Regions from separate parts of the Heyndrickxia sp. FSL K6-6286 genome, predicted to be linked through region 2. Evidence: a T-box and tRNA genes for the amino acid it is inferred to sense, from the RefSeq annotation. Region 2 holds a T-box; the other regions hold tRNA genes.
What was found. A T-box is a leader RNA that pairs with one kind of tRNA and senses whether it is charged. The one in region 2 lies ahead of tyrS (tyrosine--tRNA ligase), so its partner is inferred to be a tRNA-Tyr.

Region 1 (4,139 bases), 250 kb from region 2:
GCACCAGACTTAGGATCTGGCGCCGCAAGGCGTGGGGGTTCGACTCCCTTCACCCGCATTATAAAATAAAGTCGCGGAAGTAGTTCAGTGGTAGAACACCACCTTGCCAAGGTGGGGGTCGCGGGTTCGAATCCCGTCTTCCGCTCCAAACAACCCTTGCCGGGGTGGCGGAACTGGCAGACGCACAGGACTTAAAATCCTGCGGTAGGTGACTACCGTACCGGTTCGATTCCGGTCCTCGGCACTAGAAATTTTTACGAAGTAAAAGATTTAAGGATTTTTGCACAGCAAAAGATTCTTCCATAATAGTTATAGTAAAATACAAGTATGCGCCCGTAGCTCAATTGGATAGAGCGTTTGACTACGGATCAAAAGGTTAGGGGTTCGACTCCTCTCGGGCGCGCCATGAACGGGAAGTAGCTCAGCTTGGTAGAGCACATGGTTTGGGACCATGGGGTCGCAGGTTCGAATCCTGTCTTCCCGACCAGGAAAATTCATGGGGCCTTAGCTCAGCTGGGAGAGCGCCTGCTTTGCACGCAGGAGGTCAGCGGTTCGATCCCGCTAGGCTCCATATTAATTTTAAAATGGCGGTGTAGCTCAGCTGGCTAGAGCGTACGGTTCATACCCGTAAGGTCGGGGGTTCGATCCCCTCCGCCGCTATTAATATTTTTGGAGTAAAGGACCCTTAGCTCAGCTGGTTAGAGCAGACGGCTCATAACCGTCCGGTCGTAGGTTCGAGTCCTACAGGGTCCATTTATTTGGAGGAATACCCAAGTCCGGCTGAAGGGATCGGTCTTGAAAACCGACAGGCGGGTTACACCGCGCGGGGGTTCGAATCCCTCTTCCTCCGCCATAACTATTCCTTTAAAAAATTTTTAATAATATCGTCGCGGGGTGGAGCAACGAGCGTTACTTCATCGAACAACTACGAGTTGTACCGATTGAGCTGCTACTAGAATAAGCATACTGAAATCGGGACAGTTGATGATAAGATTGGATTAAAAAATTAATTATACTATCATCGCGGGGTGGAGCAGTCTGGTAGCTCGTCGGGCTCATAACCCGAAGGTCGCAGGTTCAAATCCTGCCTCCGCAATCATTTCAAGTATTCTTGAAAGAATTTTGGTCCGGTAGTTCAGTTGGTTAGAATGCCTGCCTGTCACGCAGGAGGTCGCGGGTTCGAGTCCCGTCCGGACCGCCATTTTATAATATGGCTCGGTAGCTCAGTCGGTAGAGCACGTCCGAATAGGCTACAAAGCAATACATCAGCGTACCAATTGAGCCACAGCTTGAATAAGCTTTCTGAAATTGGGACGATGGCGAATACAATTTTATATAGAAAATAAATATTATATTTGGCTCGGTAGCTCAGTCGGTAGAGCAATGGACTGAAAATCCATGTGTCGGCGGTTCGATTCCGTCCCGAGCCACCATTTAATGCAAATTTAATCATGTTGATATTATTCCTCTTTTGGGGGATAATAATTTATTAATGCCGGCCTAGCTCAATTGGTAGAGCAACTGACTTGTAATCAGTAGGTTGGGGGTTCAAGTCCTCTGGCCGGCACCATTTTTCATTTGTGGAGGGGTAGCGAAGTGGCTAAACGCGGCGGACTGTAAATCCGCTCCCTCAGGGTTCGGCGGTTCGAATCCGTCCCCCTCCACCATTTATGGCGGATGTGGCGAAGTGGTTAACGCATCGGATTGTGGTTCCGACATTCGTGGGTTCGATTCCCATCATCCGCCCCATTATTAATACTTATTGGGCTATAGCCAAGTGGTAAGGCAACGGACTTTGACTCCGTCACTCGTTGGTTCGAATCCAGCTAGCCCAGCCATATTTTACTTCAAGATAAGAGATCTGCGGGTGTAGTTTAGTGGTAAAACTACAGCCTTCCAAGCTGTTGTCGTGAGTTCGATTCTCATCACCCGCTCCATACATAATCACTTATAACGGGCCTATAGCTCAGCTGGTTAGAGCGCACGCCTGATAAGCGTGAGGTCGATGGTTCGAGTCCATTTAGGCCCACCATCTATAAATTTTCCTGTTCCGCAGTAGCTCAGTGGTAGAGCAATCGGCTGTTAACCGATCGGTCGTAGGTTCGAATCCTACCTGCGGAGCCATTTTTTGTATGGAGAAATACTCAAGTGGCTGAAGAGGCGCCCCTGCTAAGGGTGTAGGTCGGGTAACCGGCGCGAGGGTTCAAATCCCTCTTTCTCCGCCAGAATGAATGCGCCTTTAGCTCAGCAGGATAGAGCAACAGCCTTCTAAGCTGTGGGTCAGAGGTTCGAATCCTCTAAGGCGCGTAAAATCATAATGAAAAACCTCTACATAAAAAGTAGAGGTTTTTATTTTTCCAAAATCCTTCATAGTCTCATAGTAAAGCAAATAAAGTATTAAAAAATTTATAAAATATGTTTCATTCCTAGAGTTAAAACACATAATGAATGCAAACCCCAAAAAATGTGTCTCACGCGCCGGTCTTGAGACACATAATGAAGTCAAACCCTCAAAAATGTGTATCATCCGACGGTATTAAGACACATCTTAAATCACCGAGATTAACATAATTGTGGATAAATATAATTTTTTATATTGTAGTGAATATCCCTCCCAGCAAATTCATAAGACTTAGTATTTAAAAGGGGGGATAATGTGAATAGTAAACAAAATTATCCACATGTTTCAGCAAGAGATTCACAAATTTATCGAAAGCAAAAACATCTTATGAAGGTTTCTGGTGAAGGATTGGTGAACGCTCAACCGGATATGGCGGAGATCACATTAGGTGTAGTGACAGAAAATAAAGATGTCAGTACAGCACAGTTAGAAAATACAAGAGTAATGTCAAGAATCATTCAGGCATTTTTACAAATGGGAATAGCCAATGACGAGATAAAAACTGTTGATTACCGTATCGATGTCCAATATGAAAGTGAAAATGGAAAAATAATCAGGCAGGGTTATAAAGTTACACATCTCATTAAGGGAATAATTAAAGAGATTAATTTAACAGGGAATGTTATAGATGTAGCCGTGCAGAATGGGGCTAATATGATAGCATATATTCAATTTACATTAGCCCAACCCGAGGCATATTACCATCAAGCTTTGTCCCTAGCGTTAAAGGATGCCCAGCAAAAGGCAGCAACAATTACGAAGCAATTAGCCATATCCTTTTATCACATTCCAGTAAAAATCACTGAAATATCTTCGGCCCCCTCAACATCACCTTTCCATGTAGCGTTATTTGCAAAAAGTGAAGGAACTCCCATTCAAACAGGGCAAACTCAGATAAAAGCCATGATTGAAGCAGAATTTGCTTATTTTTCATAAGAAAGATGAAGTACTAGAAATTTTATTTCAGATAAAAAAGGATTTTCTCATGCAAAAGTTGAATTGATAATATTCTAGAGATTGGGGGTTTTTACATGAGAAAGGGAATCATTCGACCTTTAGCGATTTGTATTTTTCAAAAAGGCGATTCAATTCTAGTATCGGAAGGGATTGATCCGAAAACAGGAAATTATTTTTATCGTCCAGTTGGAGGAGGTATTGAGTATGGAGAAAGGAGTTCGGATGCAGTCATACGAGAAGTTAAGGAAGAAATTGGTGCAGACATCTGTCATTTAAAACTCTTAGGTACGTTAGAAAATATATTTACGTATGATGGTGATCTAGGTCATGAAATTGTTCAAGTATATGCAGCTGACTTTATTGATTCCTCCTATTATAATCTTTCAATATTTAAAGGAAAAGAAGATAATGGGATTGAATTTGATGTTATGTGGAAGCCTTTATCAGATTTTCAAAAGGAGTCTCGATTAGTTCCGGAAGGTCTCTTTGAATTACTAAAATCAAAAGTTTCTAAATTATCCTCCTAAACTGTTGCAAACATACGTTCTGTTTTGGTATAATTCAATTGAATATTCCAATTGGAGGAGCTATATATGATTACAGTGGATAAGGTTGAATTACAGTTTTATCAATCTGAATGGTATGACTTGATAACTGATTATCATTTACCTGAAGAACAAGTACGTTTTACTGCGTTACCAATTGAAATGCTTGAAATTTCTCATGAACGTCATCCAATCATGATTGTAAGTAATCATGTTCCTGTTGGATTTTTTGTGTT
Region 2 (4,139 bases):
TTCATAGAGGCTTTTTTCAAACATTGTTGCTATTTAGCTAAAGATTTTATAAAAGCAACAACCTATACGAAAAGAGCCTTCTTAAAAGAAGAAGAAGGAGAGATAATAAAATATGTTGATAGGTATATTGATTTTAATCATTTTATGTGTAGTTGAAATTATCATAGCAAACTTGGTGATTCGAGACAAAAAAGACGATATGCTGGATTTTTATGATTTCTATGAAGTGAAAAGGGTGAAGCACAATAGGTGATATTTCAAATGATGAACCATATAAAGCTGCACCTTTCATCGAAGTATTAATCAAACAGACAATTAGATGGAAGTTGTCTGTTTGATTCTTTATTGTTATATACGAGGGTAGGGTATAAAAAATGTGAGTGGAGAAGTACATGCAAGAATTTATAAATGCTTTAAAATGATATCCCTAATCGAAGCAATTGTATATGAAGTATGTCGATAAAGAAAGTCAAACCAAGAAGACATAACGATGAAATTAAGTGGAGAGTTACGCAAATATATATTTTTGTATTTACATACCTTACAAGGGTATAGTAAAATGATTGTTGAGGGGCTAATTATAGAAATAGATTGTAATTAAGCAAAAGGCGAATGGAGTATGTTTTTTAGTATTAATTATACCATTCGGTGGTATAGTATTTACTGAATTTCCCCATCTCCCTTATTAGGAAATAAAAGACGCCTATAAAAGATGTCCTGCAGAATCAATCAAGTGATCAGATAGTCCAGTTATTGGTGAGCCCTATACAAATGAGAAAAGACTTAACTAAGAATAGGATGTGAAGGTGGAATGGAAGAGAAAGAAACGAAAATAAAGCTGGCTGTTAATGGTGGCATTGCTTTTGGTGCCAAATTAAATGCTAGGCAATTAACTGTAATTACAGAGTATTTGGATGATGGCGACGAGCTTGAGCTGACAACATTTCAACAGCTTTATATTGAGGTACCAGAGGACAAAGTAGAGGTAGTAAAAAATAGATTTAAGGAAGTTGGTTTATCCTGTTATCCAGTAGGGAACTTTGTGAAAAGCTTGAGAACCTGTAATTTTTGTAAAGGTGCAGAGAGAGAAGGAATGCCGGTTGCTATCGAAATAAATGAACGGATTGCTGGAAAACCTGTTCCCTTTACCTTAAAACCAGCATATACAGGTTGTCCGATTGGATGTGGCGAGCCACTAGTTAATGATATTGGCATAATGAAAATAAAGGATGGATATGATTTATATATTGGTGGAAAAGCAAAAGGAAAGGATGCACATATAGGTACTCTATTTATGGAGCAGTTAATCCCTGAACAGCTCTATGTGGTGGTGGAGAAGTTGGTCGATATGTATGCTGAACAAGGAAAAAAGAGAGAGCCCTTCTTTAAATTCATTAATCGCTTTGGAATTGACCATCTTAAAAACCACATAGAGGAACAAATAACGAATGAATAATTATTTATTTGCATCAATCATGTTTTAAAAAATTTAATATTGTATTTATTTTTTGTTTTAGATATGATAGGAGAAATATTTAAAAAGTTATGACAGGATTCAGTAGTGTCTTATCTCCCTGTAATAGAGAGCCGATGGTTGGTGGAAATCGGAACAAAGATAAGGGCGAATTACCTCCTCGAGCTTTCTTTGCGAACAATGAAGTAGCAAAGAACGGACGTACCGTTATACGTTTGAGCGGAAGAGCATATTCTTCAATGAGGGTGGTACCGCGTGTAAGACAGCCACGTCCCTTTTATAAGGGGTGTGGCTGTCTTTTTTATTTTAATAAAATAGGAGGTTAATAAAATGGAACAGTTTATTAAACGGTTAACAAGTGAACAATTAGAAGAGATGGAGAGGCAGTTTGCTATTTATGTAAATGGGACACAAGAAGTCATTCCTGCCCTTGAGTTGAAGAATAAAATTGCAAAATCTCTTATATTAAATACTCCGTTGAAGGTAAAGCTGGGGCTAGATCCTTCTGCACCAGATGTTCATCTAGGACACACTGTGGTCCTTAATAAACTCAAGCAATTTCAAGATAATGGTCACATCATTCAGCTTATTATTGGTGATTTTACTGGGAAAATTGGTGATCCGACTGGTAAATCAACGGCAAGAAAGCAGTTAACCGATGAAGAAGTGAAACATAATGCTAAAACATATTTTGAGCAATTTGGAAAAGTTCTTGATATGGAGAAAGTTGAGCTGAATTATAACTCAGCGTGGTTATCTGAACTAAATCTGGAAAAGATTATTCATTTAGCTAGTAGTATGACGGTTGCACGATTACTTGAAAGGAATGACTTTTCGGAGCGTTACGCAACAGGAAAACCAATCTCATTGCATGAATTTTTCTATCCGTTAATGCAGGGATATGATTCGGTCATTCTTGAAAGTGATATTGAATTAGGTGGGAATGATCAACATTTCAATGTACTAATGGGGCGTCATCTTCAGGAACATTACGGCCTGGAAAAGCAAATTGTTATCCTTATGCCATTACTTGAAGGATTGGATGGAGTAGAAAAAATGTCGAAGTCAAAACATAATTACATTGGTATCGATGAAAAGCCAACTGAAATGTTTGGAAAAACGATGTCGCTCTCTGATGAATTAATGGGAAAATACTTTGATCTTGTGACGGATTTATCACTTGAAGATAAGTTGAAAATAAAAAATGAGTTAAAGTTAGGCAAGCTTCATCCACGCGATGCAAAAATGTTATTAGGTAAAACCATTGTAAACATGTATCATGGGGCAGAGGCTGCTAATCATGCGGAAGAAAACTTTAAAACCATTTTTCAAAAAGGTGCCATTCCAACAGATATACCCGAGCGTAAATGGGATGGAGAGAAACGAATAGGCATTATCGAACTTCTTGTGACATTAGAATTACTCCCATCCAAAGGTGAGGCGCGGAAAATGATTGAAAATGGCGGGGTGAAAATGAATTCCGAAAAGATTAATGATATTTTTACTGAAGTATCAATAGTAGATGGAATGATCCTGCAAGTTGGAAAACGAAAGATGATGAAATTAAAATTGTAACAATACAAACACAAATTTTTTACCTATTCACCTTGTTATCTTATAAGATAATAGTATATACATGTTTTTTAGAGGTGACTTTATGAGTAATAAAAAGAAAAGGCTGATCACTCGGACCATTATTTTAGTCGTCTTACTTGGGGTGGTTGGATTTACCTTATACCAAAATCTTCATAAAGATAAAAAGGTGGCAATTGGGGATAAGGCCCCCAATTTTAAGCTTGAGACACTAGATGGTGAGACATTCCGATTAAAGGATTTAGAGGGGAAAGCGGTTCTAATTAATTTTTGGGGTACATGGTGTGAACCATGTAAACGGGAAATGCCCCTTATTCAGAAGGCATATGAAAAATACCATAAACAAGGATTTGAAGTTGTTTCGATTGATCAGAAAGAAGCGAAATTTATCGTAAATAAATTTATTAAACAATATGGATTAACCTTCCCGGTCATGCAGGATAAGGATTCAAAGGTAAACAATATGTATAATGTTTATAATCTTCCAGCCAGCTTTTTTGTTAATAGAGAGGGAAAAGTTGTGAGAATGGAAGAAGGGGAAATGAAAAAGAAGAATTTAGAAAAATGGATTCATGAAATATTATAGAAATATAGTAAAGGGTGCGTTTCACAACAAGTGATGGCACCCTTTTACATGTTGGCTATTTTCGTAAAGCTTGTTGCTTTTGTGAAAGCCCAATTACCAGCTTTTACACCCAAAAAAGGTTCCAGCGGTTCGTATAGAAGATTGCAGCTTTTTTCTCAGTAAAATGAATGGTTAGCGATTCTAAGCCGATATTTACTAGTTAAAGCTTTACTTACATAGCAACTTTGTTTAAGAAAAGAGCCTACCTATTAAAGATTCTTTACTTCATAACGCTTTTCAAGATAGTTTTGAAGAATCGAGATGATTGAACAGATTCCCCAATAGATTAATGCAGCTACAATATACATGGTCATATAATCGTATTCACGTCCACCAACAATCTTGGCTTTTTGAAAAAGCTCAGGCACGGTAATCATTGCCGCTAATGATGTTCCCTTGATTAAATCAAGATACACATTTGACAAGGGGGGGAGAGCTAATTTCACT
Region 3 (4,139 bases), 1.0 Mb from region 2:
CTGCTGCAGCAAAGAATGGTACGCGAATCCCAAATTCAGCTATATAGCCACCAATTCCTGGTCCAATAATAAATCCAGTAGTTATAGCAGCATTAATAAAGCCCATACCTTTCGCTCTCTCTTTAGTAGATGTTACATCCGCTGCGTATGCCATAACAGACGGCATAATTAATGCGGCACCGATTCCTCCTAGCATTCTAGAAGCGAATAGAAGAAATGATGAATTAGCTACTCCAAATATCCATTCAGAAACAGCAAAAATGATCATTCCAGCAATAATAATCTTTTTTCTGCCTATTGAATCTGATAGTTTCCCACCAAATGGAGAGAAGATAAGCTGGGTGAGAGAAAAAGCTGCAACAAGCAATCCTACGATGCTCCCATTAATATGTAGCTCGATCATATAAGTTGGCATTATAGGTATAACAAGACCAATTCCCGTAAAAATTAAAAATATATTTAGCATAAGAAGCAATATAGCTCCCCTATTTCTGAACAATAATGACATAAATAACCTCCTCATGAACTTAGAAATACTGAACGTTCATTCTATATTAAATTACAGGATTACCCTTACCTGGTCTATGCAAGATCCTTCCAGGTGTAATCCCTCACTTATTTTATCTATTAGAGCTTGTTGATATTCCAAATAAAAATACATTAAATGCTAATTTATATAAAGTTAATGCCTCCTCAACTGTTGACTTTCTTGACATCTGGCTTAGACCAATTAATAAGCTTTCTAGAATAATAGCGAGACTTTCTACGTCTTCTTTTCTAAATTCACCACTATCTATCCCTTGCTGAATTAATTTTTGATTAAATTTCAAATGTCCCATTACCATCTCTGCAATTCGTTCTTCAATCTCACCAGTCTTTTCTTCATTATTAAAAAACTCATCAGCTGCTTTTGTAAGTGGGTGATTCAAATCATCAAGAACCATTTGTTCGGCCATCCCAAAAAGTTTTTCCTTCGTTGTTTTATATAATGATTCTTTTTCTACCCATTTCTGTTCCCACTCTTTATCCCATTCATCTAATAAATATAAAAATAATCCTTCCTTACTTTTAAAGTGGTAATATATATTCCCTTTACTACTCCCGGTAGCTTCAACAATATCTTCAATTGAAGTGGCTTTATATCCTTTATTAGCAAAAAGATTCCTTGCAGCATCTGCTACACGCTTTTTGGTTTGTTCACTTTGGATTTTCTTTTTATTCAACTATTTCAACTCCAATGCCAATATTAACATTAATACTGAACGTTCATTCTGTATATTAACAAAAATAAATAACCTTTTCAAGCTAGGCTATTTTGACCATGTTACTATTCAATATACAAAAAAAGAGCTAATGCGCTCTTGAAATCTTTTATAAAAATGGCTCCGCAGGTAGGATTCGAACCTACGACCGATCGGTTAACAGCCGATAGCTCTACCACTGAGCTACTGCGGAATATATAAATATAAAAAATGGTGGGCCTAAATGGACTCGAACCATCGACCTCACGCTTATCAGGCGTGCGCTCTAACCAGCTGAGCTATAGGCCCTTTATGTATTTTGGAGCGGGTGATGAGAATCGAACTCACGACAACAGCTTGGAAGGCTGTAGTTTTACCACTAAACTACACCCGCAATATTCATTCATTAAGTATGGGGCGGATGATGGGAATCGAACCCACGAATGTCGGAACCACAATCCGATGCGTTAACCACTTCGCCACATCCGCCATGGCAGGGGCAGTAGGAATCGAACCCACACTGAAGGTTTTGGAGACCTTAGTTCTACCTTTAAACTATGCCCCTATATTATATATGGTGGAGGGGGACGGATTCGAACCGCCGAACCCTGAGGGAGCGGATTTACAGTCCGCCGCGTTTAGCCACTTCGCTACCCCTCCATATTAATCTTTGCATAAATTAATGGCGGTCCGGACGGGACTCGAACCCGCGACCTCCTGCGTGACAGGCAGGCATTCTAACCAACTGAACTACCGGACCAAATTTCTTTCAAGTTTACTTGAAAATGATTGCGGAGGCAGGATTTGAACCTGCGACCTTCGGGTTATGAGCCCGACGAGCTACCAGACTGCTCCACCCCGCGACGATATTATAAAAAGTTTTTTAATCCAATCTTACTATCAACTGTCCCGATTTCAGTATGCCTGTTCTAGTAGCAGCTCAATCGGTACAACTCGCAGTTGTTCGATGAAGTAACGCTCGTTGCTCCACCCCGCGATGATAATATAAAAAGTTTTCAAAGGAATATTTATGGCGGAGGAAGAGGGATTCGAACCCCCGCGCGGTGTAACCCGCCTGTCGGTTTTCAAGACCGATCCCTTCAGCCAGACTTGGGTATTCCTCCAATTATATATGGTGGACCTTGTAGGACTCGAACCTACGACCGGACGGTTATGAGCCGTCTGCTCTAACCAGCTGAGCTAAAGGTCCTCTATGGTAGCGGCGGAGGGGATCGAACCCACGACCTCACGGGTATGAACCGTACGCTCTAGCCAGCTGAGCTACGCCGCCATAGTATATTTTAGATATTGGTGGAGCCTAGCGGGATCGAACCGCTGACCTCCTGCGTGCAAAGCAGGCGCTCTCCCAGCTGAGCTAAGGCCCCAATTATATAATGGTCGGGAAGACAGGATTCGAACCTGCGACCCCATGGTCCCAAACCATGTGCTCTACCAAGCTGAGCTACTTCCCGTTCATGGCGCGCCCGAGAGGAGTCGAACCCCTAACCTTTTGATCCGTAGTCAAACGCTCTATCCAATTGAGCTACGGGCGCATGATTTATATCGTAAGATATTTTATGGAAGGATCTTTTGCTGCGCAAAAATCCTTAAATCTTTTACTTCGTAAAAATTTCTAGTGCCGAGGACCGGAATCGAACCGGTACGGTAGTCACCTACCGCAGGATTTTAAGTCCTGTGCGTCTGCCAGTTCCGCCACCCCGGCAAGGGTTGTTTGGAGCGGAAGACGGGATTCGAACCCGCGACCCCCACCTTGGCAAGGTGGTGTTCTACCACTGAACTACTTCCGCAAATTGAATCAAAGCAAACTTTGATGAGCCATGAAGGACTCGAACCTTCGACCCTCTGATTAAAAGTCAGATGCTCTACCAACTGAGCTAATGGCTCATAATAAAATGATTGATCGTGTAGTCTATAATTTTAAATATAAAGGCTCGTACATTTATATTGTAAATTATTTATTCCGACTTTTCAAACGTCAAAAAAATCCAACTATTTTATTACACAAAAAATATTGCACCACTATCAAAATAATTAATGGTGGAGGATGACGGGATCGAACCGCCGACCCCCTGCTTGTAAGGCAGGTGCTCTCCCAGCTGAGCTAATCCTCCAATATAAAAATTTATTTAATGGTGACCCGTACGGGATTCGAACCCGTGTTACCGCCGTGAAAGGGCGGTGTCTTAACCGCTTGACCAACGGGCCACATTTGCAGAATTTGCTAATATAGTTTAGAAAAATAATAGCCCCAATTTAGGGGCATCGCCTGGCAACGTCCTACTCTTGCAGGGGGAGAGCCCCCAACTACCATCGGCGCTAAGAAGCTTAACTTCCGTGTTCGGGATGGGAACGGGTGTGACCTTCTTGCCATAGTTACCAGACTATATTTTGTTAAGGGTTTATTCCCTCAAAACTAGATATATCAAGAAGTAACGGTTCATAACCTCAAATCTATTTGGTTAAGTCTTCGATCTATTAGTATTCGTCAGCTCCATGTGTCGCCACACTTCCACCTCGAACCTATCAACCTGATCATCTTTCAGGGATCTTATTTAGATAAACTAAGGGAAATCTCATCTTGAGGGGGGCTTCATGCTTAGATGCTTTCAGCACTTATCCCTTCCGCACATAGCTACCCAGCGATGCCTTTGGCAAGACAACTGGTACACCAGCGGTGCGTCCATCCCGGTCCTCTCGTACTAAGGACAGCTCCTCTCAAATTTCCTACGCCCACGACGGATAGGGACCGAACTGTCTCACGACGTTCTGAACCCAGCTCGCGTACCGCTTTAATGGGCGAACAGCCCAACCCTTGGGACCGACTACAGCCCCAGGATGCGATGAGCCGACATCGAGGTGCCAAACCTCCCCGTCGAT

Region 1: it has a tRNA-Tyr gene. The T-box ahead of tyrS (tyrosine--tRNA ligase) is inferred to sense a tRNA for this amino acid. The anticodon was not compared.
Region 3: it has a tRNA-Tyr gene. The T-box ahead of tyrS (tyrosine--tRNA ligase) is inferred to sense a tRNA for this amino acid. The anticodon was not compared.

What each region holds. Positions count from the first base shown of each region.
Region 1 covers NZ_CP152029.1:608,529-612,667, forward strand. The annotation lists tRNA gene MHI39_RS03205 (tRNA-Leu) at 1-58, shown strand, start outside; tRNA gene MHI39_RS03210 (tRNA-Gly) at 74-148, shown strand; tRNA gene MHI39_RS03215 (tRNA-Leu) at 159-244, shown strand; tRNA gene MHI39_RS03220 (tRNA-Arg) at 330-406, shown strand; tRNA gene MHI39_RS03225 (tRNA-Pro) at 411-487, shown strand; tRNA gene MHI39_RS03230 (tRNA-Ala) at 499-571, shown strand; tRNA gene MHI39_RS03235 (tRNA-Met) at 587-660, shown strand; tRNA gene MHI39_RS03240 (tRNA-Ile) at 680-753, shown strand; tRNA gene MHI39_RS03245 (tRNA-Ser) at 761-853, shown strand; tRNA gene MHI39_RS03250 (tRNA-Met) at 1,023-1,096, shown strand; tRNA gene MHI39_RS03255 (tRNA-Asp) at 1,125-1,201, shown strand; tRNA gene MHI39_RS03260 (tRNA-Phe) at 1,358-1,433, shown strand; tRNA gene MHI39_RS03265 (tRNA-Thr) at 1,495-1,570, shown strand; tRNA gene MHI39_RS03270 (tRNA-Tyr) at 1,583-1,667, shown strand; tRNA gene MHI39_RS03275 (tRNA-His) at 1,674-1,749, shown strand; tRNA gene MHI39_RS03280 (tRNA-Gln) at 1,764-1,838, shown strand; tRNA gene MHI39_RS03285 (tRNA-Gly) at 1,864-1,937, shown strand; tRNA gene MHI39_RS03290 (tRNA-Ile) at 1,956-2,032, shown strand; tRNA gene MHI39_RS03295 (tRNA-Asn) at 2,050-2,124, shown strand; tRNA gene MHI39_RS03300 (tRNA-Ser) at 2,135-2,225, shown strand; tRNA gene MHI39_RS03305 (tRNA-Arg) at 2,234-2,307, shown strand; gene MHI39_RS03310 (SIMPL domain-containing protein) at 2,657-3,337, shown strand; gene MHI39_RS03315 (NUDIX hydrolase) at 3,433-3,885, shown strand; gene MHI39_RS03320 (GNAT family N-acetyltransferase) at 3,952-4,139, shown strand, end outside.
Region 2 covers NZ_CP152029.1:355,751-359,889, forward strand. The annotation lists gene MHI39_RS01975 (nitrite reductase) at 812-1,456, shown strand; T-box leader at 1,537-1,753, shown strand; gene tyrS (tyrosine--tRNA ligase) at 1,805-3,049, shown strand; gene resA (thiol-disulfide oxidoreductase ResA) at 3,132-3,653, shown strand; gene MHI39_RS01990 (ABC transporter permease subunit) at 3,902-4,139, opposite strand, start outside.
Region 3 covers NZ_CP152029.1:4,601,257-4,605,395, forward strand. The annotation lists gene MHI39_RS23195 (MFS transporter) at 1-508, opposite strand, end outside; gene MHI39_RS23200 (TetR/AcrR family transcriptional regulator) at 621-1,223, opposite strand; tRNA gene MHI39_RS23205 (tRNA-Asn) at 1,381-1,455, opposite strand; tRNA gene MHI39_RS23210 (tRNA-Ile) at 1,474-1,550, opposite strand; tRNA gene MHI39_RS23215 (tRNA-Gly) at 1,562-1,635, opposite strand; tRNA gene MHI39_RS23220 (tRNA-His) at 1,655-1,730, opposite strand; tRNA gene MHI39_RS23225 (tRNA-Trp) at 1,733-1,806, opposite strand; tRNA gene MHI39_RS23230 (tRNA-Tyr) at 1,817-1,901, opposite strand; tRNA gene MHI39_RS23235 (tRNA-Asp) at 1,925-2,001, opposite strand; tRNA gene MHI39_RS23240 (tRNA-Met) at 2,031-2,104, opposite strand; tRNA gene MHI39_RS23245 (tRNA-Ser) at 2,273-2,365, opposite strand; tRNA gene MHI39_RS23250 (tRNA-Ile) at 2,375-2,451, opposite strand; tRNA gene MHI39_RS23255 (tRNA-Met) at 2,456-2,532, opposite strand; tRNA gene MHI39_RS23260 (tRNA-Ala) at 2,551-2,626, opposite strand; tRNA gene MHI39_RS23265 (tRNA-Pro) at 2,637-2,713, opposite strand; tRNA gene MHI39_RS23270 (tRNA-Arg) at 2,718-2,794, opposite strand; tRNA gene MHI39_RS23275 (tRNA-Leu) at 2,879-2,964, opposite strand; tRNA gene MHI39_RS23280 (tRNA-Gly) at 2,975-3,049, opposite strand; tRNA gene MHI39_RS23285 (tRNA-Lys) at 3,074-3,146, opposite strand; tRNA gene MHI39_RS23290 (tRNA-Val) at 3,298-3,373, opposite strand; tRNA gene MHI39_RS23295 (tRNA-Glu) at 3,393-3,467, opposite strand; rRNA gene rrf (5S ribosomal RNA) at 3,527-3,643, opposite strand; rRNA gene MHI39_RS23305 (23S ribosomal RNA) at 3,718-4,139, opposite strand, start outside.